Regions from separate parts of the Gelria sp. Kuro-4 genome, predicted to be linked through region 4. Evidence: riboswitches for the same ligand, from Rfam matches in the RefSeq annotation. Region 4 holds a riboswitch; each other region holds the start of a gene.
What was found. Region 4 has a riboswitch for cyclic di-GMP ahead of K5554_RS05960 (ParM/StbA family protein). Riboswitches for the same ligand answer to the same signal wherever they lie in the genome.
Positions count from the first base shown of each region.

Region 1 (6,904 bases), 510 kb from region 4:
GACGCGGATGAGCGGCGGTTGGTCGGCGGTGGCCACCACCACCACCGATCGGGCCAGACCCGCCTCGCCCAGCGATTCTTCGATGAACTCGCGCACCTCGCGCCCGCGCTCCCCGATGAGGGCCACCACGTTGATATCGGCGGCGGTGTTGCGCGCCATCATCCCCAGGAGGGTGCTCTTGCCCACGCCGCTGCCGGCAAAGATGCCCAGGCGCTGGCCTTTCCCGCAGGTCAAGAGCCCGTCTACCACCTTGATGCCCAGTGCCAGCGGTTCGTGGATGCGCTGCCGCTTGAGCGGGTGGGGGGCGCGGGCCTCGAGCGGGTAAAGCAGGCGGCTGGCTATGGGGCCGCCGCCGTCCAGGGGCTGCCCCAGCCCGTCCAGCACCCTGCCCTTAAGCTCGGGTCCGACCGCCACGGTCAGCGGCCGGCCCGTGGCGCGCACCGGGCTGCCGGGGCCTACGCCGGCCAGGTCACCGATGGGCATGAGGATGAGCTGCTGTTCGCGAAAGCCCACCACTTCGGCCTTAATCGGCCGCTCCCCGCAGCCGTGAATGAGGCACACTTCCCCCACCTCGGCCGGCGGGCCCTGCGACTCCACCGTCAGCCCCACCAGCCGCGTCACCCTTCCCCACACCGGCAGGGAATCGAAGCCTTCCAACTGCCGCCGATACCGTTCCAGGCTGACGCTACTCGGCGGCATGGCCAGGCACTCCTCGCAGGTGTTCCCGGCAGGCGCGGAGCTGGTTTTCCAGGCGGGCGTCCACGGTGCCGAGCGCCGTGGCGAGGAGAAACTCCCCCGGCGCCACGTTGGCGCTTTCCACCACGGTGTAAGAGCGATCCCCCAGGGCCTGCTGGACCACGTTGCGCGCCGCCGTCCAGGCCGGGACCTCACCCGGTGCCACCTCAAGGGTTACCTTTTCTCCCGCCGGGAGCTTGGCGGCGGCCGCAGCCAGGAGCTCTTTAACATCCTCCGGCGCCGTGCGCACCTCGCGCCGCAGGATGTGCCGCGCCAGTGCAAAGGCCAGCTCCACCGCCTGGGGCTCCAGGGCGGCCACAAGTTCGGCGCGCTCTTTTTCCGCCTGGGCCTTAAGGTCTTCGGCCGCCTGAATCAGCTCCTCGGCGGCCGCCTTCCCGGCGGCGTAGCCGGCGCGGTAACCTTCTTCCCGCCCAGCCGCTGCCGCCGCCGCCTTTTTCTCCTCCACCGCCTTCTGGGCGGCCGCCAGCATGGCCTCCACCCGCCGCTGCGCTTCCTGCTCGATGGCCGCTGCGCGCCGGCGCGCCGCCGCCAAGAGGTCGGCCTCTAGAGTCGCGCCCAATAGCGCCCGGCACTCGCTGCAGCGCGCTTGGGATGTTTTTTCCTCCGGCTCTTCGGCCGCCAGGCAGGCAGCCAGGGTAACCGGCTGGCTCAGGGATGGCCGTTTCCAAATACTAGACAACGAGCTCATCCTCCCCACCGCGAACGATGACGATCTCACCGCTTTCCTCCAGTTTGCGCACGATGTTGACGATCTTCTGCTGCGCATCTTCCACATCGCGCAGGCGCACCGGTCCCAGGTAACCGATTTCTTCCTGCAGGGTCTCCACCGCCCGCTTGGACATGTTCTTAAAGATCTTATGGCGCACCTCATCGCTGGCCACCTTAAGCGCGAGCGGCAGGTCGTGATTCAGGTTCACCTCACGCAGCACGCGCATAACCGCCCGGTCGTCGAGCTGGATGATGTCCTCGAAGGTAAAGAGGCGCCGCTTGATCTCCTCCGCCAGCTCCGGCTCTTCCCGCTCCAGGGCCTCCAAGATGGTCTTTTCGGTGCCCCGGTCGGCCGCATTGAGAACCTTGACGATGGATTCCACGCCGCCGGCGCGGGCGTATTCCTGGCTGGTCAGCGTGGAAAGCTTGCGTTCCAGCACCTGCTCCACCTGGAGGACGATGTCCGGGGAGGTGCTGTCCATGAGCGCCATCCGCTTAGCCACGTCGATCTGTTTTTCCGGCGGCAGGGCCGAAAGGATCGCCGCCGCCTGCTCCGGCTGCAGGTAGGCCGCCACCAGGGCGATCGTCTGCGGGTGCTCGTTTTGAATGAAGTTAAGAAGTTGCCCCGCGTCTGTTTTGCGGGCGAAGTCGAAGGGGCGCACCTGCAGCGAAGCCGTCAGCCGGTTGATGATGTCCAGGGCACGCTGTGTACCCAGGGCCTGCTCCAGCACCTCGCGCGCGTATGTGATACCGCCCTGGGAGATGCACTCGCGGGCCAGGCACAGTTGGTGAAACTCCTCCAGCACCTTGTCGCGCAGCTCGGGCTCCACCCGCTTCAGGCCGGCGATCTCCAGGGTAAGCTCCTCGATCTGGTCTTCCCGCATATGCTTGAGCACCTGGGCAGAAAGCTCCGGCCCCAGGGAGATCAAAAGAATGGCCGCCTTCTCCTTACCTGCCAGTGCCTGCCGCACCTTGCATTCCCCCTCTACTCACTGAGCCAGGTAGCCAGCAGCTGGGCCACCTCCTGCGGTCGCTGCCGGGCAAGGCGTTCGACTTCTTTCCGGATGCGGTCGCGTTCTGTCTCTTCGCGCGCGGGTGCTGCTTCTTCTTCGGCCCCCGCCACCGGGAGCGGCACCACCTCGGCGGGTGCGCGCCGCCGCAGCCGCCGGACAAGGAACACCGCCAGCACCAGGAGAGATGCTCCTAGAGCCACCAGCACCAGGAGACGCTGCCGGCGTGCCGCCTGATCGGCCGCCGCTTGGGCCGCCGCCTGCTGGGCGAGGGGCTGTCCCTGGAACGGGAAGGACACCACGCTGATTTGATCACCCCGGTTGGGCTGCAGGCCTACCGCATTGGTCACGGCAGACTGAATGGCCTGCTGCTGGGCCGGAGTGAGGTTGCCGTTGACCATTACCGCCACGCTCAGGTGCCGAACGCTGCCCGGGGCCACCACCAGGTGCTCCTTCGTTTGGTTTACCTCGTAGTTGCGCGTGACCTGGCGCTCTTCGTAGTGGCTCGGGCCGCCCGCCCCCGTCTGGTAGGTGGGGGGGATGTTGGCGGGCGTCCCCGGCGTACCCTGCGGCCCGCTCTGACCATCGAAGGTTTTCTGCAGCTCCTGCATGCTGCGCAGGATACCTTCGTCGTTGGCCACGGGCTGGAAGAACTCATTTGTAACCTCGCGCTGGTCGAAGTTCAGTTCGGCCTTGACCCGGGTCACCACCATGCCTGGGCCCAGCACCGTCTCCAGCATGCTCTGGGTACTGCGCTCGATCTCCCGCTCCACCGAGCGCTGCAGGGCCAGCTGGCTGCTGGAAAGCCCTACCGGCGTGTCGTCCGTTTGCACCAGGTCCGAGAGGACCTGTCCACTGGTGTCAACCACCGTGATGTTCTCCGGCGTCAAACCTTCGACGCTGTGCGATACCAAATGCATGATGGCGCGCACCTTGTCCGCCCCCATTTGACCCACGGTGTCAAGCAAAACCGAGGCCGTGGGGGGCCGGGTGTCTTTCTGATACAGCCTGTCCTCAGGGAGCACAATCTGAACCGAGGCCGAGCGCACCCCGTCCATTTGACCGATGGTGCGCGCCAGCTCCCCCTGCAAGGCACGCAGATACTGCACCCGCCGCTCAAAGTCGGTGACGCCGAGCTTGGTCTGGTCGAAGATCTCAAAGCCTACCGCATTACCCTTCGGCAGGCCTTCCATGGCCAGGCGGTTGCGCAGGTCGTACACCTTGTCCCGCGGCACCAGAATGCTCTTGCCGTCGCCGCCCAGGCGGTAGGGCACCTTCAGCTCTTGCAGGCGCTGGCCGATTTCTCCCGCGTCGGCCGGCGCCAGGTTGGTGAAAAGGGGGTCGTAGCTCGGGCGGGAGAAGAAAACCACCGCACCCACCAGGCTGAGGCCGAGAACAACCCCGATGAGCAGCCTGAGCTTTAGGCCCCGGCTTGCGCCCTGCCAGAAGGCGCGGGCCTTGGCACCCAGCTGGCCGATGCTTATGTTCATGCCTGCCACCTCACGCCCTTAAACCTGCATCCGCATAATCTCTTGATAGGCTTCAATGACCTTGTTGCGCAATGTCTGGGTAAGCTCTAAGGCTATTTCGGCCTTTTGCGCCGCCAGCATCACCTGGTGGAGCTCGATATCCTCCCCGGCCACCAGCTGGCGCGTTTTGGCCTCGGCATCGAGCTGCAGGCGGTTGACCTGCTGCAGGTACTCCCCGAGCACCTGGCTGAAACTCGCCCCGCTTTCGGAATCGCCGGGCGCCGCCGAAGGCCAAAGCGGCCGAGCAGTGCCTATGGCACTGACCGCATTCATTCAGCTTACCTCCTTCCCAGTTCCAAGGCCTCGAGCGCCATGCCCTTACCGGCGTTGAAGGCGGCCGCGTTGGCTTCGTAGGCCCGGCTGGCGGAAATCATGTCCACCATCTCGGTTACCACGTTGACGTTGGGGTAAGCGACGTACCCCGCGGCATCGGCGTCCGGGTGGCCGGGCTGGTATACCCGCCGCAGCGGACTGGGATCGGTGACTATGCCGGTGACGCGCACGCCCCGGCCGACGCCGCCTTCGGCCGCCGCCTGGAAAAAGTACTGGAAGGACGTTGCTTCCCGTGGAGCGAACACCGGCAGCCGGCGCCGGTACGGCCCCCCGGCCGCCGTGCGCGTCGTTTCCGCGTTGGCCAGGTTGTTGGCGATGATGTCCAACCGGAGCCGCTGGGCGCTGAGACCGGAAGCGGCGATATCGAGGTCTGCAAACACCGCTAACGCCTCCCTTCACTGATGACATAGCGCAGGCTCGCCAGGTAACCGGCCGCCCGGCTCACCAAGGCGTTGTAGTAGAGCGCGTTCTTGGCCAGCTCCGCCGCCTCCGCTTCAATGTCGACATTGTTGCCGTCGTTACGCAATGTAGTGCCCGTGTCCCGTACTACCACCCAACCTTCTTCGGCCGGGGGCGTCAGGTGCCCCGGCGCCGTGACCGCCAGAGCCAGCGGTCGCCCGCCCCCCGCCTGCGCCCGGCGCAGCGCTTCCGGGAACGCCACGTCCTCCCGCTTGTAACCAGGCGTGTCCACGTTGGCCAGGTTATTGGCGATGGCCCGCTGCCGCAAGGCGGCCCAATCCAGGCCGAGCCCTATCTCTCTGAGCACGCCGCTCGTTACAGGATCCCAGGGCATGCGCCCACCTCCTCGCCCATAAGAAAATACCCCAGCTGGCAGGGCCACTTGGGGGTTCCAGCCAGACGCGCGGCAGCCCGGCTGCCTTGGCTTTAAGCTGTAGGCCCGTGGCTTTGCGTCCCCGGCTTTCGCCAGGTTTGCCTTGTTTCGCTGTCAGCTCGTTCAATTCTTCTTTTAGGTCGTGCCGGATGCACGCCTGAGCTGGTTTTGCTCGCCCTTAATCTTCCTTTTTCGGCACGGTTAGCCAAATTCCTGCCGACCAGTATTATTTTACCAGAAATTAAAGCCCTCTTTTTGGACAAAAAAAAGAGCCCCCTTGTCGAAGGGGGCCGGGGCACCCGGGCTATTTTATCTTCTTGAGTTCGTCCAGCAGGCGGTCGTTCAGCACCTTGATGTAGGTTCCTTTCATGCCGAGGGAGCGCGATTCGATCACGCCCGCGCTTTCGAACTTGCGCAGGGCATTCACGATCACCGAACGCGTAATTCCCACCCGGTCGGCCACCTTGCTGGCCACCAGGAGGCCCTCCGGCCCGTCGAGCTCCTCGAAGATGTGAACCACCGCTTCGAGCTCCGAGTAGGAAAGGGTACCGAGGGCAACCTGCACGGCCGCTTTCTTGCGGGCCTCTTCTTCGATCTCTTCGCTCTTGGCCCGCAGAATCTCCATTCCCACCACCGTGGCGCCGTACTCGGCGAGGATCAGGTCCTCCTCGGTGAAGGCGGCGTCGAACTTGGCCACCAGGAGCGTGCCGAGGCGCTCGCCGGCGCCGTTGATCGGCACAATGGTCAGCTCCTGCGAGGGGAAAAGGCAGCCCACCTCGCTGTCGAAGACGCAGTGCCCGGGTTCCTGCTGCATGGTGGTGGTATCGAGAACCCGGAGCAGGCGGTCGTTGAAGTCGCCAGGCAGCTTTTCCGCCTTGAGGACGTCCGCCTCCATCACATCACAACGGTATCCTTCTTTCAGGGCGTGCCCGAGAATCTTCCCCCGCCGGCTGACCACGTAGACATTGGCTTGGATGAGTTCGCTCAACACGCGGCAGATTTCGTCAAAGTCGACGGGGTGCCCCGCGGACTTTTGTAGCAGGCGGTTGAGGCTACGCGTTTTCTCCAGCAGATTCACTTGAGACTCCTCCTCTTTCACTTTTCCCTACAAAATATACCGGCTCAGGTCGCGGTTCTTAACGATGCTCTCCAGTTGCCGGCGCACGTAAGCCGCATCGATCACCACTTCGCCGGTCACATCTTCCCCGGCCAGGAAGGAAAGGTCCTCCAGCACCTTCTCCAGGATGGTGTGCAGGCGGCGGGCACCGATGTTTTCGGTCTCTTCGTTGACCAGTGTGGCCGTTTTCGCAATTTCGCCTATAGCATCGGCGGAAAATTTGACTTTTATACCTTCGGTTGCCAAAAGCGCCGTATACTGCTTGATGAGCGCATTCTCCGGTTGGGTCAGGATGCGGCGAAAATCCTCCTCGCTCAGGGATTTAAGCTCCACCCGCAAAGGAAAACGTCCCTGCAGCTCGGGAATAAGGTCGGAGGGCTTGGCCACGTGAAAAGCCCCGGCGGCGATGAAGAGGATGTGGTCCGTCTTCACCGGGCCGTACTTGGTCATCACCGTTGAGCCCTCGATGATGGGCAGTATGTCGCGCTGCACGCCTTCGCGGGAGACATCCGGGCCCGCGCCGCCCTCGCGCCCCGCTATCTTGTCGATTTCGTCGATAAAGACGATCCCCGACTGTTCGGCCCGCTGAACGGCGGTTGCCACCACCTCGTCCATGTCG
Region 1 is NZ_AP024619.1:1,704,320-1,711,223, reverse strand. It holds gene fliI (flagellar protein export ATPase FliI) at 1-699, opposite strand, end outside; gene K5554_RS08540 (FliH/SctL family protein) at 686-1,435, opposite strand; gene fliG (flagellar motor switch protein FliG) at 1,428-2,435, opposite strand; gene fliF (flagellar basal-body MS-ring/collar protein FliF) at 2,450-3,964, opposite strand; gene fliE (flagellar hook-basal body complex protein FliE) at 3,983-4,276, opposite strand; gene flgC (flagellar basal body rod protein FlgC) at 4,282-4,716, opposite strand; gene flgB (flagellar basal body rod protein FlgB) at 4,719-5,129, opposite strand; cyclic di-GMP riboswitch class I at 5,198-5,281, opposite strand; gene codY (GTP-sensing pleiotropic transcriptional regulator CodY) at 5,473-6,246, opposite strand; gene hslU (ATP-dependent protease ATPase subunit HslU) at 6,274-6,904, opposite strand, start outside.
Region 1: it holds a riboswitch for cyclic di-GMP, as region 4 does, so the genes downstream of both, flgB (flagellar basal body rod protein FlgB) here and K5554_RS05960 (ParM/StbA family protein) in region 4, are expected to answer to the same signal.

Region 2 (6,904 bases), 170 kb from region 4:
TTCGTCGTATTTCGTTCCAGGAGGTTTTCCCTGTGCGGCGTCTGCGGACCTGGCTGGCTGTTCTAACTGGAAAAGTGACGTTGGCCCTCTGCCTACTGCTGAGCCGCTTTCGGACCGGGTGGGGCGGCACCTCGCTCCCCGGCCTGGCGGCCAGAAAAGTAGACCCAAGCATCCTCGGTCACCTCAGGAGCTGCTGTCAGCAGGTGGTGCTCATCACCGGTACCAACGGCAAAACCACTACCACCGCCCTGTTGGCAGGACTGCTTCGAGCAGATAGGGAGGTTGAGGTTGTCACCAATGGCGAGGGCGCTAACATGCTGGCCGGAATCACCACTGCTCTCCTTAAGACCCAGCCTTTGCTGTTGGCCCGGCGTGGGCGGCAGACAGGGTACTGCCGACGTGTTGCCGTGCTGGAGGTGGACGAGGGGAGCCTCGAGGCGCTAAGTAACGAGATAGGACCTGTGGATGTGGTGCTAGTGACCAACCTTTTCCGCGACCAACTCGACCGTTACACCGAGGTGGCTGTCTTAGCCAACCACATGGCGCGCGGCCTTAAAGCCTGGCCGGACGCTCAATTGGTGCTCAACGCGGATGACCCAATGGTGGCCAGCTTTGCGGTGGGGCGCAGCAGGGTCGTGTACTACGGCGTTGCTGGGGCAGCCGGAGGCAGTAGTGTTGCCGCGTCAGGCGGTGAACAGGAGGCCAACGATACGGTACTATGTCCCCACTGCCAACGTCCACTCAGCTTTACCCAGCGCAACTACAGCCACTTGGGTTATTTTCGCTGCCCTGGCTGTGGGTTCGCCCGGCCACCAGCGCAGTACGAAGCCGAGCTCCTTAAACCAACAACTGCGGGAGCCGGCACCAGCTTTAGGCTGCGCCTGCCAGGAGAGCGGGAGATCACCCTGCAGGCTCATCTTCCTGGTTTGTACAATGTTTACAACATGACGGCCGCCTTGGCGACCGCGGCCGAGCTCGGCCTGCCGCTTGAAGGGGCATTGCCCAAGCGACTGGCGCGTTTTGCGGGTCCACCCGGCCGAGCGGAAAGGTTCCACTGGCCGGCGGTAGGCAAGGAAGCGACGTTGGTATTAGTGAAAAACCCGGCTGGACTAAGCCAGGCGCTGCGCACAGTGTTAGCCGGTGGGAAGGGAAACACGCCTCCCGCTACCCTGGTGCTGGCAATCAACGACCTAGCGGCCGATGGACGCGATGTTTCCTGGCTGTGGGATGTGGATTTCAGCGCGCTGGCCGTTGCCGGGAACACCTCCGTTGTTTGCAGCGGCCGGCGGGCCGGCGACCTAGCTGTTTGCCTCAAGTACCACGGGGTGGCGCCCGAGCGGCTGTGTGTGCTTCCCGACCTAGAGGAAAGCGTGCGCGTAGGGCTCAAAGGTACGGGACGTCACTTTGCCGTTCTTTGCACCTACACGAATCTGGCTGCCTATCGCCGCATTCTGCTGCGCCAAGGAGGCATAAGCAGTGAAACTGCGAATCGCCCACCTTTACCCCGGGCTTCTTAACCTTTACGGTGACCGGGGAAACATCCTGGTCCTGACGCAGCGCGCCAAGTGGCGGGATCTCGATGTAGAAGTAGACGAGCTCTCCTTAGGTGATGTTTTACCTGCCGGTGCGTACGATCTTCTTTTTCTCGGTGGAGGCCCCGACCAAGAGCAGTCAATTGTCGGGCAGGATTTGCAGCAAAAGGCTGCCGCACTGCTAGAGTCTGTGGAGGATGGGGCGGTGCTCCTCAGCATCTGTGGCGGTTACCAACTCCTCGGCCAGTACTATCGGACGCGTGCGGGGGAGGAAATACCGGGAATCGGTTTATTTTCTGTTTATACTGAGGCTGGTACCCGCCGCCTGGAGGGTAACATTGCCGTTAGCGTGCCCTTCCTTCAGGCGGCCTGTCCAGTGATTGGGTTTGAGAACCACTCAGGACAGACTTTCTTTCTGAGTGATACGGCAAGCAGAGGGGAGGAGACCACCCTTCCCTTGGGCCACGTTTTGTTCGGCTTTGGCAACAACGCATCAGAGGGGTTGGAAGGCGCCCGCTACAAAAACGCCTTTGGGACGTACCTGCACGGGCCGCTTCTGGCCAAGAATCCCCACCTTGCGGACTACCTTTTGACTTTGGCCCTGGCGCGCCGGTATGGCCCGGTGCGTCTGGCACCGCTCACCGATACGTTGGAGTACCAGGCCAATAGTGCGGTTTACCAGCGGTACCGCCCCGGCTGGTGGGCGCGCCTGCTGAGACAACGGCGGGGACCGAGGCCGACGCTCCTCGACCGGCGACACTAAGTGGACAGATTTTCTCAACAGAATCTTAATGCGCTTCGTGTACAATAGCCCCATCAGGGATGGTGCCTTGTGCGTCTCTTAGTGGTGGAATATGAGTCGGGCCTGGCCCAGGTATCGTTCGGCGGGTTAAGGAAAGCAGGCTACGCGGTAGACCTGGCGGGCGATGGCGGGGAAGCGTTGGGCGAAGCTATCGGCCAAAAGCGGAACTTTTTAATTGGTTATTTTAGGAATTTCTAACTAGGCAATTTCAAGTTAGAAACCTTCTGAGATAGTGTCAAGAATTAGTAGGCGGGGTTTCTTAAGAGTACGTGCAAATACTGATTTATCGAAAGAATGGCAGGAAATGAATCGCTTATGCGCGAAACATATATAAGGTAATCCGAGGTGATAAGCTGAAGCTAAGATCTAACACGCTACAGGCCGGATGCGTTATCGTGGTCGTTTCCGGGCAGCCATGCAGGTCTTACTCATCTTTATTTGTCTAAACGTCAAGTGAATTTATTGAAAAAGGGCAATTTTGAATGCAGAGGTGGAAGACCATGGTACTGAACATTTACGGCTATCCTGCGGTTAATCCTTTTTCCTTTTGGACCGGTCTTTTAGGCACTCAGGCTTCAAACCCGCTGAGCAGTGCAGTCCAGGCCATTGCTCTTGAGCGGCTTCTTGCGTCTCAAGCTATCGCCCAACGGCAAGCGCTGCTTATCCAAACGTTAACCGGGCTTCAAAGTTATGGGCAGCAGCTGTATACGGCCGCTAACGCGCTTACTCTTAATAATGTAAACAACGTTTTCGCGCAGCGAGCAACTACCTCTTCGGCACCAGATATACTCACGGCTCAGGCCCTTCCCAATGCTACAATTACCTCCTACCAGATAACGATTACGCAACTGGCGGTCGCCCAGCAGAACGTTGGCACAGCGTTGACCAGTACCAGTACTACGGCAGTTACCCCAGGAACGAACACCTTCACGCTCACAGTAGGCGGGACCACTTACAACCTTTCCGTGAACATCCTCAGCACTGATACTAACCAGACTGCACTAGGAAAGATTGCCAATGTAATCAACGCGGCCAACGCTGGGGTAACCGCCAAGGTGATTAACGACACAACTGCCGGCACCTCGCGACTTCAGATCATGGCCAACAAAACCGGTACGGCCAGCGCCTTCACTCTGGCCGATGTTACCGGAAACGTAGTTACTGCCACCGGGGCGAATACGGTTAACACTATGGCAGCCAACGCGCAGTACACCGTAAACGGTATAAGCTATACCTCCCAATCGAATACGGTGTTGCTTGATCAGGGGCGCCTTACCGTAAACTTTTTTAAAACAAGCACGGCTCAGGTCACCCTTACGGTCGGGCCGGATACCCAGGCCATCAGCGGTGCGGTGAATAACTTAGTCAATGCCTACAACTCACTTAAAAGTTATGCTACTCTGAACGCAGGCTTCCTGGTCCCCCGGATCGGCCAGAGCCTAACTAATGCTTATGAGTTGAAAGCTCCTGAGCTTAACGCCCTGGGTATTACCCGCAACTCCAACGGAACTCTGACCGTGGACCAGAGTAGACTTACCATGGCGGTCAGCCAGAGCCTCGGAGCAGTAAAATCTGCCTTTGGAGGGGCGGACGGTTTTGCAGTTAACCTGGCACTTCTAGGCCAGGAAATCACCACCAGTCCGCTCTGGAATTTTGCGGCACCGCAGGCTTACCAAACGGTTTTCTTTCCCAGGATTTATTCCTACCTGTTGACCCTGAACCAGAGCCGGTTTACCGCAGCGATCCTCCCAACCGGAACTCTAGTAAACCTTCTTGTATGAAAAGGCAGGTGTTCAGTAAACAGGAAAGAGTATATGATCCGGGACTGGTCCGCCAGCTTCCTTCATTCAGCCATATACTTTTTCAGTCCGACAGCGGCGGAAGGCTTCTGCGGGCAGAGGGATTCCAGCTTGGCAGAGGATGACCGCGCTGAAGGGAGAGCTATAGGTTGACCCGGCGGTATTCGCCTGCACGCCCCGACAAGGCGAGAGAAGATTATTGAAGAAAACCCTAACAAATAGGGGAAAGAAATGCCGTATTATTTATAAAGGAGTCCCTACCAAAGGTAAACCCGGCGAAAGCTGGGGGCGCAAAGCCATGGGGCCTAAAGCGGTTAATCCGCTACGGCAGCCCGGCTGCTGGGGAGGCAAAACGAGACTGTCCCCCGGCGGCCAGCAGTCCGTGGAAAAAGAAGGGGGTGGGAGCTTGCGGCCGGGGGTGTTTTTTGGTTAGCTTTTGGTGTGTTTTAATACGTCAATTTTATCCAACAGGAGGGAACAGAGATGAACAAGCAAACCAGGCTGTTCTTGGTTATGTTGATTGTGGCAGCCTTTCTCTTTGGGACAATAAAAGTGGCGTTCAGCATGGAGAGAAGGTGGCGCGGTGGTGCGGGTGATGCTGCGAAGGTATTCCAGGAGAACTCCGTTGCGGCGGACGTATACCAGCATGGAGAGAAGGACGACTTTAAGGACAAGACCCGCACACACGACGAAGGCGACGAACTGCAGGTAGGGATGGAGCAGGGGTCCGAGTGGGGGATCGCCGAGGGAGAAGACGGAGAATTTGAAGACGGCGAATTTGGAGACGGAGAGGTTGGAGACGGAGAGGTTGGAGACGGGGAATTTACTGAATCGGGAGCAAAAGGCCTCGCGAAGCGCATCGCCGAACTGGAAAAGAAGCTGGCGGAAGATCCTAACAACACGAAACTGCTTTGGAAGCTGGTGGTGGCCTACCGCAATGCTGCAGAGTACGATAAGGCCATCGCGGTGCTCAGGGAACTGCAGAAGCAATTGCCACACCCCACGGCGAAAGTTACAGTGCTGCTAGCCCAGTGCCTCAGGGCCAAGGGCGACCGCGAGGCAGCGCTCGCCGAACTAGGAAAGCTGCTTGAATCGCCCGCGACCGTGCCAGGTGCTGTGTACGCCTACGAAGGCATTCTGAAAGAGGAGCTCGGCAAGGTAGAGGAAGCGACGGAGGACATGGAGAATGCCATCACTACCGAACCGAAAGCTGAGGACCTGTACAAGAAAGTCGGCGAACTCTACAAGAAAGCGGACAAGAAAGGTATCAAGGTGTTCGTGAAGGGCAGAAAACTCTCTAGTGACGCTGAACCCTTTGTCGAGAATGGCCGCACCATGGTACCGGTCCGGGCTATCGCGCAGGCCCTGGGGCTGAAGGTAGACTACGACGGCAAGAAAGACGTGGTCGTCATCTCGAACCCCGACAGCAGTAAGACACTGGTCCTTTACCTGGGTCGCGCCGAGGCGATGGTTGACGGGCAGAAGATGGCCCTCGACATGCCTGCCCGGGTGGTCCCGCCGGGGCGGATGGTCGTCCCGCTCCGTTTTGTGAGCGAAAACCTGGGTGCGGACGTTAAGTGGTTCGAGGAGGGGCAGGTGGTGGCGGTCAACGAGCAGTAGGAGCTGACATAGAGCCCGGCGTCCGGTCGGAGGATGTCAGACTTTTAGCTAGCAGTCGAATCGACCTAACGCTAATCGAAAGAATAAAAACATAGACATTCCTTATTGGTTCCCCCCAACCTAATCCTGAAAGGAAATGAGACTGGCGAAGCGCTACGCATAGACCGCCAAACGCTGCGTTGGCATGTACGTGCCTTCCCGGCGTTTTAGTCCTTAGGGCGATACCTCCCCGGCCCTGGCGGCTTCTCCTTAAGCTCCGTCAGAAATCCTGCGAAGAACCAGTCCCGGGGGTAGAACTGGGGGCAGGAAAAGAGAAGTAACCTGTGCAAAAATACCAGAGTAAAAATACAAAAGGAGCGGGTGCGATGCTCGTTTTGGTAACGGGTGGGGCAGCCGGTTGTCTGCCGTACCCCCGCCATAAACGGTATTCCTGCCGGCACTGCCTCACGGCGCCTCCGGCTGAGATTATCGTACACCACCACCTCGTAGCCCGCCTGCACCAGGCGCCGCGCCGCATGGCTTCCAATACGGCTCGCGCCGCGCCAGAGACCCAACGCCACCTCCCCTACTCATGCCCTGGCATTCTCTAAAAGGTGTGTCAAAGATGGGCGTTTCGTCCCGCCGGCGCTTGATGAGGATGTGGTTGTACTCCCTGTAAGCTTGGTCACACGGGCTGGTTATGGACGGCAGAGGTGTCTGCTTGGGTCAAAAGGATTTCGCCCGACGAGGGCGAAATGGATAGGTGATACCAGGGCCCGGGGTGTGCCTGGGTTTAGTGGCGCCGCGCGTGAGCAGAAGGGGGAAAGTGCCATGCCCAAGCGAGTGCTGAAGGACGAACAAACCATCACTGCGCTCCTGGAACGGACCCCGGTGGGGGTGCTGGCCACGTGCGCGGGGGACCAGCCGTGGGCGGTGCCGATGAACTTCGTGTACGACGCGGCGGCCCGGCGGGTGTACCTGCACGCGGCGCCCACGGGGCGCAAACTGGCGAACATCCAGGCCAATCCCAAGGTGCGCTTTCTGGTCTATGTACCGGGGAAGCTGGTGCGGGGGGAGACGCCCTGCCGCTTCGGCCAGCGCTACCAGAGCGTGATCCTTGCCGGGCGTGCGCGGGTGGTGAGCGACCCGGCGGAAAAGCAAACGGCCCTCAG
Region 2 is NZ_AP024619.1:1,024,884-1,031,787, forward strand. It holds gene K5554_RS05135 (Mur ligase family protein) at 33-1,517, shown strand; gene K5554_RS05140 (type 1 glutamine amidotransferase) at 1,477-2,295, shown strand; gene K5554_RS05145 (hypothetical protein) at 2,365-2,532, shown strand; gene fliD (flagellar filament capping protein FliD) at 2,835-4,115, shown strand; cyclic di-GMP riboswitch class I at 4,389-4,477, shown strand; gene K5554_RS05155 (stalk domain-containing protein) at 4,617-5,753, shown strand; gene K5554_RS05160 (hypothetical protein) at 5,960-6,307, opposite strand; gene K5554_RS05165 (pyridoxamine 5'-phosphate oxidase family protein) at 6,564-6,904, shown strand, end outside.
Region 2: it holds a riboswitch for cyclic di-GMP, as region 4 does, so the genes downstream of both, K5554_RS05155 (stalk domain-containing protein) here and K5554_RS05960 (ParM/StbA family protein) in region 4, are expected to answer to the same signal.

Region 3 (6,904 bases), 1.1 Mb from region 4:
CCGCGCGCTTCCACCTTGAGCAGCGTAGGGCTGCCTGCCGCCGAGCCGGCCTCATTTGCACTGATGCGCTCGCGCGCCTGTACCACCCCGCCGCGCACCACCCCCGGCTTGCCGCGCACGCGCACGCTGCGGCCGGCAAAAAGATAGGCCTGGTAGCAGCCCTGGCCGCTTATGATGATGTCGCCGCTGGCTTCCACCCGCGCTCCCTGTACATAGCGGGCCTCAAAGGAAAGGCCTTCCCCGCGCTGCTCGGCAAAGCCGGCCACCAGCCCCCGGGTAAGGCGGACCAGACCCCAAACCTCGCCGACGCCCGTCACGGCCAGCGCGCCCCGGCCGCAGAGGCGCGAGCGCAGCTGCTCCAGGGCCTTTTCCACGTCGCCGGCGAGAATCCCCCCGACCTCACGGTAGGCAGCCGACAGGTCGCGCACGCGCTCGGGCAGGAAGCGATACTTGGTGTCGAGGAGACGCTGTAATACGCGCCCCCATCCCTGCTGCGCCGCAGCCGGTCCGAACTCCGGGTGCCGGGCGATCTGGGTGAGCGCCGTGGCGCACTCCTCCAGACCCTTGGCCAGCGCCTCCCAGTTTTCTTCCTGCCGCAGGTGCACCACGCCCACGCCGCCGGCCCGGGCGACGCCGCCGATGAGGTTTTGCCGCACGCGGATCTGCCCGCCGGCGCTCAGGCTTACGTGGGTGGCATTGCCGAAGACCTCAATGTTGCCGCCGGCCTGCACGGACATGGTGTCCTCCACGTTGCCCTTCACCACTACGTCGCCGCTGAACTTAATGTTGCCGCTTTTCAGATTGACCCCGTCCTCTTGTACCAGGATGGGGAGGACATCAATCCGGCCGCGCGTAGCCGCCGGGCGCCCGCTGCGCGTGGCAACAGCCCTCAGGCCGTCGATCACCTCGCAGCCCTCGCCGGCCGTAAGTTCGATATCCTTCGGCACGGGCGGCTCCAGTTCCTGGCCGGTCACCGACTGCCCCGGCCGCCCGAGCACCAGCGGGTGTTTTACCGCCAGCTCTTCTCCTGCTTCCACCGTGGGAATGTAGCTGAGCTCCCGCCAGTCCACCTTTTGCACATCGGCATCCGGCACCGGCGGCCCCTTTTTCTCATGAAACTTAAGCTCGATCCAGGCATCCTGCCCCGGTTCCGGCGGCGTACCGCGCGCCACCACCCGAGGCACCCCGCCCGGGTCGGCCACCAGGGCGGCAACCGCCTCCTGGTCTACGCCAACGAACACGCCCTTGGCAGTCAGTGCCTGCTGTACATCCTCCACCGTAAGGGCAGGGAGAACCTCCTCGGCCCGCGTCGCCAGCTTAAGCTGCTGGCGCGCCGCACAATCAAGGAGTGCATAGCGGCGTCCAGGCACCAGCTCGCAGTGCGCGGTGGCGGTAAGCCCGTCGGGCGCAATCTCCACCTTTACCGCCACAGACCCTGCTTCCGTCAAGGTCTCCACCTGGATGCTGTCACTCGTTCGCACTTCCGTCGGTGCAGTGATCTCTGTCCCATTGACCACCACCCTGGTGCCCGGGCCGGGCACCAGTACGGCCGGGCGCCCACCGCCCGCCGGGTCCGTTACCTTTATCCGCCCTTGAAAAACGCCCACGCTACCGTCACGCATCGCCTCCGCCACTCCACGCCCCCCCTTTGCTGGACTGTGCCGTCTCGCCTCTTAGAGCCCAGGGGTCTTATCCGGCGTCACCTCTTTTCCCCGGTACCGCTCCAGCACCGCTTGGAAGTCCTGCCACACCGGCCGTTTCTTACTGGGGTCGCGCAACAGCGCGGCCGGGTGGAAGGTAGGCATAATAAGCAGTCCGTCCTTTTCCACCCATCTGCCTCGCTCCCGCGTGATGCGCACCGCCGGGTCGATAAGGGTCTGCGCCGCCAGCGCCCCCAAGCACACCACAATGCGCGGTCGAATAAGCCTGAGCTGCGCCTCCAGGTACGGCCGGCAGGCCTTCACCTCATCGGGCAGCGGCAGGCGGTTCCCCGGCGGCCGGCATTTCACCACATTGCCGATAAAAACTTCAGAGCGCTCAATTCCAGCCGCCGCAAGGATGTTATTCAGCAACTGACCTGCGGCGCCGACAAAGGGCCGGCCCTGCTCATCCTCCGCCTGGCCGGGCCCTTCCCCCACCAGCATCAGCGCGGCCTGCGGGTTACCCTCGCCAAAGACGACCCGCCGGCAGCCGGCGCGCAGGCGGCAGCGCCGGCAGGCGCCCACCAGGCGCTCGAGTTCTTCCAATGTGCCGGCTGTCTCCCAGGGCGGGCGCGGCGGCGACGGCGGGGCCGGCGGCTCGGGCTCCCCAAGTAGACTGAGCTGCACTAATTCTTCCTTTTCCACGGGGCTCCCTCCTCACCCTCTAGTATTGGCCAGAGAGACCCCTTCCTCCTGCTTTCCCGCCCGGTCTATCCCGGGAAAGCCCTGGCGTGAAAGCATTCTGCCGTCCTCCCGGCCTGCCGGCCCGGGGTTCACCACGTGCAAAAATGCAAGAAACAGTGAGAAGTTGATACCTGACCCCGAAGGCTGAGGTGGACGCTGTCGTGCTCCAGGAGGGCTTTGAGGGCCGAGCGCGTGAGGCCGGCGACGGGGTTGTCGTTCGGCCCCGCCAGGGCCGCCAGGAAGGCCTCGACCACCCGGGGGTCGAACTGCGTGCCTGCACAGGCCGTAAGCTCCCGCGCCGAGGCCTCTGCTGTATAGGCACGCCGGTAGGGACGGTCGGTGGTCATGGCGTCGAAGGCATCGGCCACGCTGATGATGCGCGCCCCCAGGGGAATCGCCTCTCCGGCCACGCCGTCCGGGTAACCCCGCCCGTTGTACCACTCATGATGACTGCGCACCAAGGGCGCCAGGTGCGCCAGCGCCGTCACCCTCTTCACCACGCTCTCACCCAGCAGCGGGTGCTCTTTTACCTGTTCATATTCTTTTTCGGTCAAGCGTCCGGGTTTTTTGAGTATGCGCGGCGGAATTCCCACTTTGCCGACATCGTGCAGCAGCGCCGCCTGTTCTATGTACTCCAGTTCCTTTACACTCAGCCGGAGGCGCCTGCCGGTCGCTACCGCGTACCCGGCGACGCGCAGGCAGTGAGAGTGAACCTCCTGATCCTGAATCTCCATTACCGCAGCGATGGCTAGAACCAGTGGAACAGGACTTGCCTTTGCCAATTCCTTTCCTCCTCGTCTGCCCGCCCGGCTAAAACCGGATGTGCCTTCGGCAGCCTGGCGATCGTAGCCGCGTGGCTTTAGACCCATGGCTTTGCGCCGCCACCTTTCGGTGACTTTGCCGTTTCGGGCGTTTAGTGACACTATGTAAGAGCATTCGACAACCTGCGTCCATTTCCTTCCATCAGGCGTACTAATTTGATAAGACCTTGATTCCGCGTTGATCAGGCCCGGCGGCAGCCAGGGCGGACTGTCTGGCCCCGCCGGTTGCACTCTACGCCCGCAGCGAACTGATGGTCTGCGCCAGCTCGGCGATGCTTTTGGTTAGTTCATCCAGCTTGCCTTCCATACGCACCAGGAGGTAGATGGACACCACCACCGGAAAGCCCAGGTTGGCAATCTGGCTGAAGACCGTCTGCTCCACGCTGCAACACCTCCGCGGCCTAAGCCACGGTAAACTCGCTCACGTCGCGGCTTACCAGCCGGGCCGTCGCCGCCGCCACCAGCTCGCCACCGCTGCCGGCGAAGATGTTCTTTTGGATGATGGTCTGCATAACCTGCGCCACCTCCGCGTCGGTGAGATCGTCGCGCGGTGCGGCCAGGGACAGGGTGGTGGTGCGCCCGGCTGCGTTCTTAAAGACCAGGCTCAAGGTTTTCTCCACGTCCTTCACCTCCTTTGAGAAGCCGTGTCTTTACCCGGCCCGCTTTAGGCCACTTCGTTCAAGGCACCGGTATCGATGCGCCGCACCGCCACCAGCGGGTAGATCTGCAGGCCCGCCAGCGCCTGCGCAACGTCGAAAACATCCTGGTCGGCGGCATCGGCCTTCACGTTGGCGAAGGACTTGGCCCGCACCACGGGTTTGCCGGCTTCGTCCGTTCCCGTCTGCAGCGAAAGCTGTAGGCGGGCGCCCTCCGGGACTCGCTGCACCGCCATCCGCGTCACCTCCTTCCGTCCGCCTTCGCCTATAGACTGACGGCGGGAGTACGATTAGACGCGGCCGGCCAAAAGTTTTTTCACGCGCGCGGTGCCGCGGGCGGCAATCCCTTTGGCGCTCGAGGGCGCAATCCCCAGCGCCGCCGCCACCTGGAGGAAAGTGGCTCCCCCAGCGCGGGCGCTGAGCACCTGGCGCTGCCGGGGTGTGAGCCGGTCCCAGGCCGTACGCAGGGCGGCGCGCGCGCTGGCCGCAATGGCGCAGTCCTCGGGGCCGGGGGCCGGATCTTCCAGGAGATCGACCGGGCTGAGGCCGCCCGCTCCGGCTTCGTCCAAAGTAGCCTCCTCCCGGCTCCGGCCCCTTTTGAGGCGCCGGGCCGCCGCCTGCACGGCCCAGTACACCCGGCGCTTGGCATACCAGGCAAACGGCGCTCCCCCCGCCGGGCGGAACGCGCGAACGGCCAGCACCAAGGCCAGGTTACCCTCCTGGGCCAGGTCTTCGGCATCGTCCGGCGTCGGGGCCAGGCGCCGCGCCGCCGCCCACACCAGCGGCTGGAAACGGCCCACCAACGCCGCCAGCGCCGCCGGCTCCCCCCTTTGCGCCGCCCGCACCAGGTGCTCCAGCTTTGTCTTGTCCGTCATCCTCTCCCCTCCTCCGCCTTAAGTTTACGGCGGGAAGGGGAGAAGAGCCAAAAGCCGGCCTGGTGCAACTCTTCTGCAACTTTCGCTAAGTGCCGGCCGTCAGCCGACTGAAGGCGCAAAAGGAGCCCGGCACACCACCTACCGGGCTTAACATAAACCCAACTCCAAAGTATCGCCGCATCTAAGATCGGCCCGCGCCGCCGCCCCGGCGCTGAGCCCGAGCAGCTTCTCGACGCGCACGCGGCCCGCCTGGGCCGGAAGTATGGCCGGATACACCGCCACTACCTTAAGATCCCGGTCCAGGGCCACCAGGTCCAAGGGGTTTTGCACCGGGACACTGGCCAAGCTGCCGCTGCCGGCGAAAATCCCCACCCCGTCGGCCAGGCGGAGGGCGCCTTGCCCCATCATCCCCCGGCGGCTCGTCAGCTCGCTGGCGAACAAGATCTTCCATACCAAAATTCGACCGGTTCGGCCGTGGCGGAGGTACATTTTGTCAAACCCCCTCGAAAACAATTCTAGCAGCCACGGCCCGTTTGTCCATCCGCCGCCGGTCTTAATTTTCTGGGTAACTTAAGGCCTGCATCACAGGGTGTCGGGGTCCTAGGAAAGGATACGCGTCACCGCCCGGCCGGCGCGGCCCGGTGCCTGCTTGGCCAGATCCATCAGGCAAATCACCTCGCCCCGGCAGCACGCGATCCCCTCCTCGTACGCCTCTGCGCCCGGGGGAACGCTTACGGCCGTAAGGGTGCAGAATTCCCGTGCCAGCCGCTCCGCTATGGCCGGTGTCTGGTCGCAGGCACCGGCACTTACCACCACCACTTCGAAATTGGGGCGTCCACGCGCGTCCAGGTAGTCCAGCCCCAGGAGCCAGCGCAGCACCCCCTCAATTTTGTCTTCATCATTGTGGGCAATGACCAGGATGCTGATGAAGGGCTTCTCGTCCTTGGCCCGCGTGCGCTCCCTCCAGCTGCGCCGCACGGCACCAATGAGAGCCAGGAGCCCGTACACCGCGAGCAGAATCAGGATGTACCGCGACAGGTCACTTCCGGCCCAGAGCATGCTTTCACCGCCCTTTCGCTGCATGCTATGCTCCGGGTGGAAGCCGCGTGCCTGTCACGCCTAGTTGATATCCACCAACCCGCGGCGAATGGCGTAGAGCGCCGCCTCGGTACGATCGTCCACTCCGATCTTGCGGAAGATGCTGGTAACGTGGTTTTTCACGGTCTTTTCACTGATGGCCAGGGCGGTGCCGATCTCCTTGTTGCTCTGCCCGTGGGCGATGAGGCGCAGCACCTCCTGCTCGCGGGCCGTAAGCCCGTCCACCGTGTCCTCCTCCTGCCCGCTGCTCAGGCGCGTAAACTCTCCCAGGAGTTTTTTCGCGGCCGGCGGCGAGATGTACGAATTGCCATCTTTCACCGCCCGGATGGCGCTCACCAGCCCCCCCGGTTCCACGTCCTTGAGGACGTAGCCTTCCGCCCCGGCACGCACCATCTCCAGCAGGTAGTCGCGGTCGTCGTGAATGGTGAGCGCCACCACGCCTGTGCCCGGGTATTTTTCCTTGATCTCCCGGGTAGCCTGCACGCCGCTTACGTCCGGCAGGTCCAGGTCCATCAGCACCACATCCGGGCGCACGCTCCCCACCGCGGCTACTGCATCCTTGGCGGTACCCGCTTCCCCGACGATCTCGATGTCCTCTTCAAGCTCCACTATCTTCTTAATACCGCTGCGCACCAGCGGGTGGTCGTCAACCACCAGCACCCGTATTTTCCCCACCTGCTAAACCCCTCCTCCAGGCCAACTTATTTCACCTTTATATACATATCGACGCCTAGGACCAGCTTTGTTACTTCTCTGCCAGGACCTTTGACCCGGCGGGCCGGCTTGGGGCCGGTGCCTGGGCAAAGACCACCGCCGCCAGCACCAGGGCCATGCCGGCGGTCTGCAAGAGGTCCAGCCGCTCGCCCAGGAGAACCAGCCCCAGAATCACGCCCACCACCGGTTCCACGCTGGCCACCACCGCCGCCCGGCCCACCTCCACCAGCCCCAGACCCGTGGTGTACGCCACCCAAGGCACCAGGCTCCCCCAGAGGCCCAAAGACAGGGCCGGACCCCAGAAGGCCGGTCCGTGCGCATGTTGCACCAGGGCCAGCGGCCGGTGAAGCAGCGTC
Region 3 is NZ_AP024619.1:2,332,064-2,338,967, forward strand. It holds gene K5554_RS11690 (DUF342 domain-containing protein) at 1-1,634, opposite strand, end outside; gene K5554_RS11695 (uracil-DNA glycosylase family protein) at 1,674-2,345, opposite strand; gene K5554_RS11700 (HD-GYP domain-containing protein) at 2,474-3,166, opposite strand; cyclic di-GMP riboswitch class I at 3,212-3,296, opposite strand; gene K5554_RS11705 (YvrJ family protein) at 3,438-3,587, opposite strand; gene K5554_RS11710 (DUF2922 domain-containing protein) at 3,607-3,825, opposite strand; gene K5554_RS11715 (DUF1659 domain-containing protein) at 3,870-4,097, opposite strand; gene K5554_RS11720 (RNA polymerase sigma factor) at 4,152-4,736, opposite strand; gene K5554_RS11725 (DUF192 domain-containing protein) at 4,884-5,225, opposite strand; gene K5554_RS11730 (glycosyltransferase family 2 protein) at 5,337-5,795, opposite strand; gene K5554_RS11735 (response regulator transcription factor) at 5,856-6,509, opposite strand; gene K5554_RS11740 (DMT family transporter) at 6,580-6,904, opposite strand, start outside.
Region 3: it holds a riboswitch for cyclic di-GMP, as region 4 does, so the genes downstream of both, K5554_RS11700 (HD-GYP domain-containing protein) here and K5554_RS05960 (ParM/StbA family protein) in region 4, are expected to answer to the same signal.

Region 4 (6,904 bases):
TGGCGGCCGAACTCGCCCGGGTGCGACACAGGTGGCCGCGGGCGGCCCGGCTTTACGAAGCGGCCGCCGCCTCGGCCCGGCAATACGGTTATGTCCACGCGGCGGCCGTGGCCTGCGAGTGCGCGGCCCGCTTCCATTTGGCCGGCGGCCTGCCCACGGCGGCCGGGAAATACTTGGAGGAGGCTCGAGAAGGGTACCGGCAGTGGGGAGCGGTAACCAAGGTGGGGCGGCTTGATCGACAGCACCCTTGGCTGCCGAAGACGCTGGGGCCGCAGCACAATACCGAAATACTCGCCGCGGGTGCAGAGGCTAAGGCCCCCGACCTGACGCGGGCCATAGACATCGACGCCCTGCTGCGCAGCACCCGGATTCTGTCCCAAGAGATCAGGCTGGAAAAGCTCCTGCAGCAAATGATGTATCTCTTGGCGCAAGACGCAGGGGCGGAAAGCGCTGTTCTCTTGCTGGAAGAAAGCGGCGAGCTCTATGTGGAGGCCGTGTTCAAGAGCCACGGCGGCGAGCGCAGGATTGAAGTACTGCAGTCTCTGCCCGTGGACGCGGCGCCGTTCTTACCGCGCAAAGTAGTCTGTTTTGTGGCCGGGACGCGGCAAATGGTCGTGCTCGACAAGGCGGCAGAGGAGGAAATGTTTTACGACGACGCCTACATTGCCGAGCAGCGGCCGGCTTCACTCCTTTGCCTGCCCATTGTGCACCAGAACCAGCTTGTCGGTGTCCTGTACCTGGAAAACCGACGCACCGCCGGCTGTTTTCATCCTGCCCGGGCGGAAGTGCTGAAACTGCTCTCCGGCCAGATCGCCATTTCCATCGAAAACGCCCGACTTTACCGGCGCCTGGAGGAGCTGAACGCCACCCTGGAGGAAAAGGTGAAGGAAAGGACGGACGAACTGGCGCAGGTGCACCGGGAGACGGTGAACGCCCTGGTGGAGCAGTCCAGGTTGGAGGAGCGCAACCGTATCGCCCGGGAGATTCACGACACCCTCGGGCACACGTTGACGGGTGTGCTGCTGCAGATAGAAGCCGGCAAGAGACTGCTGGTTCGGGACAGCCGGCGGGCACAGGAAAAAATGCAGGCGGCTTTAGAGCAAGTGCGCCGGGGTTTAGACGAAGTGCGCCGCTCGGTCCACCTGCTGCACGAGGACGACTCGGAGGATGATACCGCGCGTTTAGCGGGTCTCCTGCAGGCGATTATGCAGAGCACGGGCGTATCGATAAAGTATCGGTTTTCCCCCGGCATCAAACTGAGCCCGACCCAGCGGCACGTAATTTACCGTGCTCTGCAGGAGGGTATAACCAACGGCATTCGGCACGGCCGCAGCCGTTCCTTTGATTTCCAGCTGACCGTCGAGGGCGAACAGCTCCGGTTTGTGCTGAAGGATTATGGTCGGGGGGCGGAAAAGGTTAAGTTCGGCTTCGGCTTGAACTCCATGCGCGAAAGAGCGGAGGAGCTTGCGGGGACGCTGCAAGTTGATACACGGCCCGGGGAAGGCTTGAGCATTACCCTCACCCTTCCTTTGTCCCACAGCGCCTGAGGACGAGATGATTACCAAGTCATGTGACCGAAGTAACTGGTCATATGACTTTATTTTTATTATGCTGGTGACGTAGTGAGACGAGAAGATCACCCCCGTTGCCGCACGCTTGGACGGTTAGGCACCAAACTGCAGAACTACGGTATCCAAAGAGGGCCTCAGTGAAGGACAAACCCAGCTTTTATTTCCGACCGATCGGCAGAAAAAGAGCCGTCTAAACCTGCTAATTAGCACCACTATTGTGATAACACGGCAAATACTCGATACAGAGGCTAGGATCCGCCGCCTGAATGCGGGCGTTTGTGGCAGCGGGGAGCCAGTGGCGCAACCGGCTGCTGGACAAGCAGCTTTTGATTTTTCACGTCAAGGAGGCGAGACACATACCGGCGGTTGAGGAGAACCATCATGCTGCGGAAGAATCTTGGCTGGAGCGGGGATGAGCAAAAGTAAAACAGCGAGGAAAGAGGTGTTTGTTTCCGTGCAGTGCGTCGTGGGTTTGGACATCGGCTATGGGTTCGTAAAGGTAACGGACGGGGAGTACGGGTACGCTTTTCCCAGCGTTGTCGGCAACGGCCACACCAAGACCATATATCGGACCTCGCTTCAGGTGGAACGCATTAACGATCTAAGGGTGGTGATCGATAACCAATTGTATTTTGTAGGTAAAGCCGCCTTGCGGCATTCCCGGTTTGCCATCCGAGACTTGTCCGACATGCGCACCCAGAACGAAGACCTCAAGGTGCTGTTCTTGAGCGCCTTGAGCTTCTTCTGCCAGGACAAACAGAACCGGTTTAAAGTGGTCACAGGTATGCCGCCGGGCCGCATGTACCTGGCGGACGACCTGATAAACAGGTTCGCGCGCGAGTATACGGTTTCGCTTTACCGTAACCGGGCTTATCAAGAGACGACGATCCGTGTTGACGACCTGGATGTTGTGCCCCAACCGGTGGGAACTTACTGGGCTCAGACCTTAGACCTGCAGGGCCGGGAGAAGCGTACCTTTGAGGGTCGGGTGGGGATTATTGACATCGGATTCCGGACCACGGATTTGGCCGCCATCGAGGACGGGGAGTTTATTCCGAGCAACAGCTATACCATTCCGGTCGGCATATCCGCCACCTACACTGACATCGGTGAGCAAATCATAAGTAATTACGGGTTGGACCGCGAGAGCTTCGCCCTGGACGAAAGCGTGATCAAGGGAATGATTACTGTATCCGGGCGGCCGATAGACATTACCGCTATCCGTAACGAAGCGTTTCAGCAACTGGCAAACAAACTGCTCATTGAAGTCACCTCTAAATGGAGGGTGCTCGACTTCGATCGCCTGCTGCTGAGCGGTGGGGGTGGTCAGGCTCTGAGCACCTACCTACTAAGCCATCTGCCGCAGGCCGAATTGGTGCCTAACCCCTCCACGGCCAACAGTCGCGGCTACCTATCCTGGGCCAATCGGCTATGGGGTGATTTTAATTCGGAGGGCGTCCAGTAGGGCAATGCCGGCTAACTTGGTACGAGGAAGCATCGACGGCAGGGAGGTGCGGGTAGGACGTGCTGGGGCTTCGGACAAACAGACCGAAGATCAGGGAACCTGAAATGGTTGTGCCAGAGACGGTTGTAGAGGTTTACGGCAGAACGGAAGGGTCCATAACTGGAGCCGATAAGGTCATTGTGGCGCCCACGGGCTGCTGTAAGAGCAATGTTAAAGCAGCTTATCTTGATATTGCCGGGGAAGTGTACGGCGATGTCGATGTTGAAGAGCTGGTAATCCGGCGGGAGGGCCGCTTGTACGGCCAAGTAAGGTACAAAAAGTTGATCTTGGCCGAGGGCGCGGTCTTTCGCCCCAATGACGGCGGGGATGGAACAGAAACCTCTTCAAGACCGGCAGAAAAAGTGGTTGGTCCGCGCTTGGTCTCTCAGGAGGCACAGGCACGGACAGTGCCTTTGAGGCGAGACACTTCCGCCGGACAGCTGTGCGCAGCATCCGAAGAGAACAAAAAAACGTACCGGGCTGAGGCTCTGGAAAAAGAACAGCAGGAACCTTGTTTCATCACCAGCTTTTAGCCGACGACTGGGACGGAGCCGATTGCGCGGCCGTCCCTGCGCTCGCGGAGTATCGGCTGCGTTGCGGTTTACAGTATGGAGGTAGGGCCGACTGCATGCAGGTAGAACTTGGTTACGCTTTTTGTGCCGCTTTTTTCGTCCGGCCGCCGTCACCGTGTTGCTGGTCCCACACTGGGAAAAAGGTACGCGCCGTTGGCGGGTGCCTCTGAGCCTGGAGCAAATGGCCATGGTTGCCGTCGCTTGCCTGGCCGCCGTCCTGTGGCTCGGCTACGATTACGCGAACCTTCGGAAAACCGTGCAGGAGGTTGTGCAGCTGCGGGCCGCCAATGCCCGGCAGGCCCGACAAATACGAGCGCTGTCGCAACAAGCCGCCGACCTGGATAAGGAACTGGCAGCGGTAGCTGAGGTAGAGGCGAAACTGCGTCAGGAGACGCGTCTTTTAAGCCCCGAAGCAGGGAAGAAGCAGGAATCGCCCGGCGGGCTGCCGAATCGAACTCTCTCAGTCGAAGTCTTATCCCGGTCGCTAAAGATGCAATCAGAACGGGCAGGCGTGCTTAGACGAAGTTTAACCGGTTTAGTGGATGATGTTGAACGGTATCAGAAGAAAATGGCGCACCGGCCGAACATGTGGCCTGTAAACGGCCGCATCACTTCTTCGTTCGGCAGCCGTCGTTCGCCCTTCGGTGGGGGATATGAGGTCCATGAAGGAATCGATATTGCGGCTCCTTACGGTTCGCCGGTGCGTGCCACGGCCGACGGGCGTGTAGTATTTGCCGGGTGGCGCAGTGGCTACGGACGGCTGGTGATTCTCGATCACGGGTACGGTTATCGAACGGCTTACGGGCATAACAGCCGGATCCAGGTTCGAGTCGGGCAGGAGGTCAAAGGAAACAGCGTCATTGCGTATGTCGGAAGTACCGGCCGGAGTACCGGCCCGCACGTTCATTACGAGGTCTGGTTCCAGGGGAAAAAGGTGAATCCTGTGCCGTACCTTCCGTGAGGTGTCGCCGCGTGCCGGGCACCTGGGGGTATCCCCCAGGTGCCCGGCGTTTCTGGAGAGAGGGTGTGGGGTGAACAGGGGGAAGATGTAGGGAACCTTTGGACGGGGATTACGTCTTTAACCATGGGAGGCCCGAGCTGATCGTCTGGAGTTCCGGACTGGGACCAAGGTATGCCGTACAAGATGGAGACCGCCGACGAACGCCTGGATGCGCCTGCGGCGCCTGTTTCACTGTGAGCCAGTTCGAGGCCTGCACCTGTTGCCGGAAGAAAGGAGAGTGTTGTGGTGAGGGTAAAGCGACTGGGCTTCGGAGCCCTGCTTTTAGCATTGAGTATGGCGCTGGCTGCGTGTTCCCCGGCTGCACCGGCCGGGAGCGGCGCTCCGGCGCCGGAAGCGCCGGCGAGTAAGCCGGCGAACGAACAGGCCGCCGGGCCGACTGAGGGGCCGATTGACGTGCCGCCCGCGCCCCAGCGGCAAGAAGGGCCCAGCGCATTTGGAGTGCCGGAGCAGAGTGAGGCCGCCTTTCGCGGAGATCTTCAGCGGAGTGGGGTGTACCGTACCCATGGTCCCGGCGAGTCACCCCACCTCAAATGGAAGTTTTCCACCGGAGACGGCGTGTATTCTTCGCCGGCTGTGGCGGCCGGCACGGTCTACTTCGGCAGCCGGGACGGCTACCTTTACGCCGTTAATACTCAAACGGGCCGGCTGGAGTGGAAGTTCCAGACCGGAGCCGGTATTGAGTCTTCGCCGGTGGTGGCGGAGGGGATAGTCTTTTGCGGGAGCGAAGATGGGCAGCTTTACGCGTTGAGTGACAAGTAAGTTCTGGTACTCTGGGACAGGCGCCCGCAAGAGCTGACTAGTTCCGGGCACCTGGGAGGGCTTCCCAGGTGCCCGGAACTAGCGGATACAGGCACACGCCGGAAACTCCGGCCTCGACTCTATACCAGAGCACCGCCACGCCATTACCCTTTTTCACAAAAAACCAAACTGACTGTATTGCACGAGGGGGAGTGTAGCGTTGAAAAAGCTTCTAATCTTACTCGTCATCTTGTTAATAGCACTCACAGGTTGCCAAAGGGTGGTCGGCAGGGGAGAAGTGCCGTCCCGAAGGAGCGACCCAAATTCAATGCGTGCAACAGTACCGACCAGCAAAGCCGACGCCCTTGATTTTGTAGACATGATCGACCGCAATAATGGTTGGGGAGTAAAAGAGAACACGGTTTACCGCCTAAGGGAGGGCGGTAAGGAGTGGGATGAAGTACTTACAATGGAACAGAGAGCTGAGTCCGGCGATGTAAATGGATGCGGGACATACTTCGCTGATGAAAAAGAGGCCTGGATTGCCTGGTTGGTCAGCCACGGTGATCGGGCCACTGTGGTGAGAGTGTATCATACCCGGGACAGCGGCAGGAGTTGGAACACCGTTAGCTTGCCTACCAAGGAACCGTGGGAAGGGGAAGGAATTTTTGTCAGCTTTGTCGATAGACAAATTGGTTATATACTTTTAACGTCTTCTCCTGCCGCCGGCCAAATGAACAAGGCGCTCTATCGGACTAAGAATGGTGGGAACTCCTGGGTGCGGATAGGAGACATCACCTCGATGGTCGAAAGCTATCCTACAGGAATAGCGTTTCGGGATCAAGCTGTAGGCTGGATAACCAGTTCTTATCACGGCCAAGAGTACATGCTCGTCTTTAAGACCACTGATGGTGGAAAAAAATGGGATAGGATGTCACTGCCCTATCCGAAGGAATTCCAGGAGCGCGCCTATGCCAATGCCTATCCCCCGGTTTTCTTTAAAGGGGATAGGAACAAAGGGCTGCTCCCCATAGAATTTGTCGGTGATAGAAAACGTGCCGTGGTATTCTACCTGACTGCCGATGGTGGGAAGACCTGGGCTCTGTCTGCACCGGTCGACAATATATACCTCTATCAGCAGGTCTATTCCTTCCCCACTCCCCAAAGCGGCTTCCTGTTGGATCATAACGGGACAATCTATAGAATCGGTGATGGCGGGAAGACCTGGAACATCGTCTGCAAATCAGCGGACCTTAAAGGCCGCACATTGATAATGGATTTTGTAGATGAGAAAACCGGATACGTTCTAAGAGACGGTGTGCTTTTCGCGACCATGGATGGCGGTAAGACATGGGAAAACGTAAACATGCACCATTGAAGCCATTTCTGCGCTGGCCAACAGAGTGAAGGTCCCATCCCCAATCCTACGCCCCTCAAGCTCCTCTTGCCAGGCCGTGGGATCTTTCCTCAATTCCGCAAAAGCCTGGTTGGCCTCCTC
Region 4 is NZ_AP024619.1:1,197,412-1,204,315, forward strand. It holds gene K5554_RS05955 (AAA family ATPase) at 1-1,547, shown strand, start outside; cyclic di-GMP riboswitch class II at 1,806-1,888, shown strand; gene K5554_RS05960 (ParM/StbA family protein) at 2,026-3,036, shown strand; gene K5554_RS05965 (polymer-forming cytoskeletal protein) at 3,096-3,608, shown strand; gene K5554_RS05970 (M23 family metallopeptidase) at 3,829-4,608, shown strand; gene K5554_RS05975 (PQQ-binding-like beta-propeller repeat protein) at 4,894-5,427, shown strand; gene K5554_RS05980 (YCF48-related protein) at 5,627-6,784, shown strand.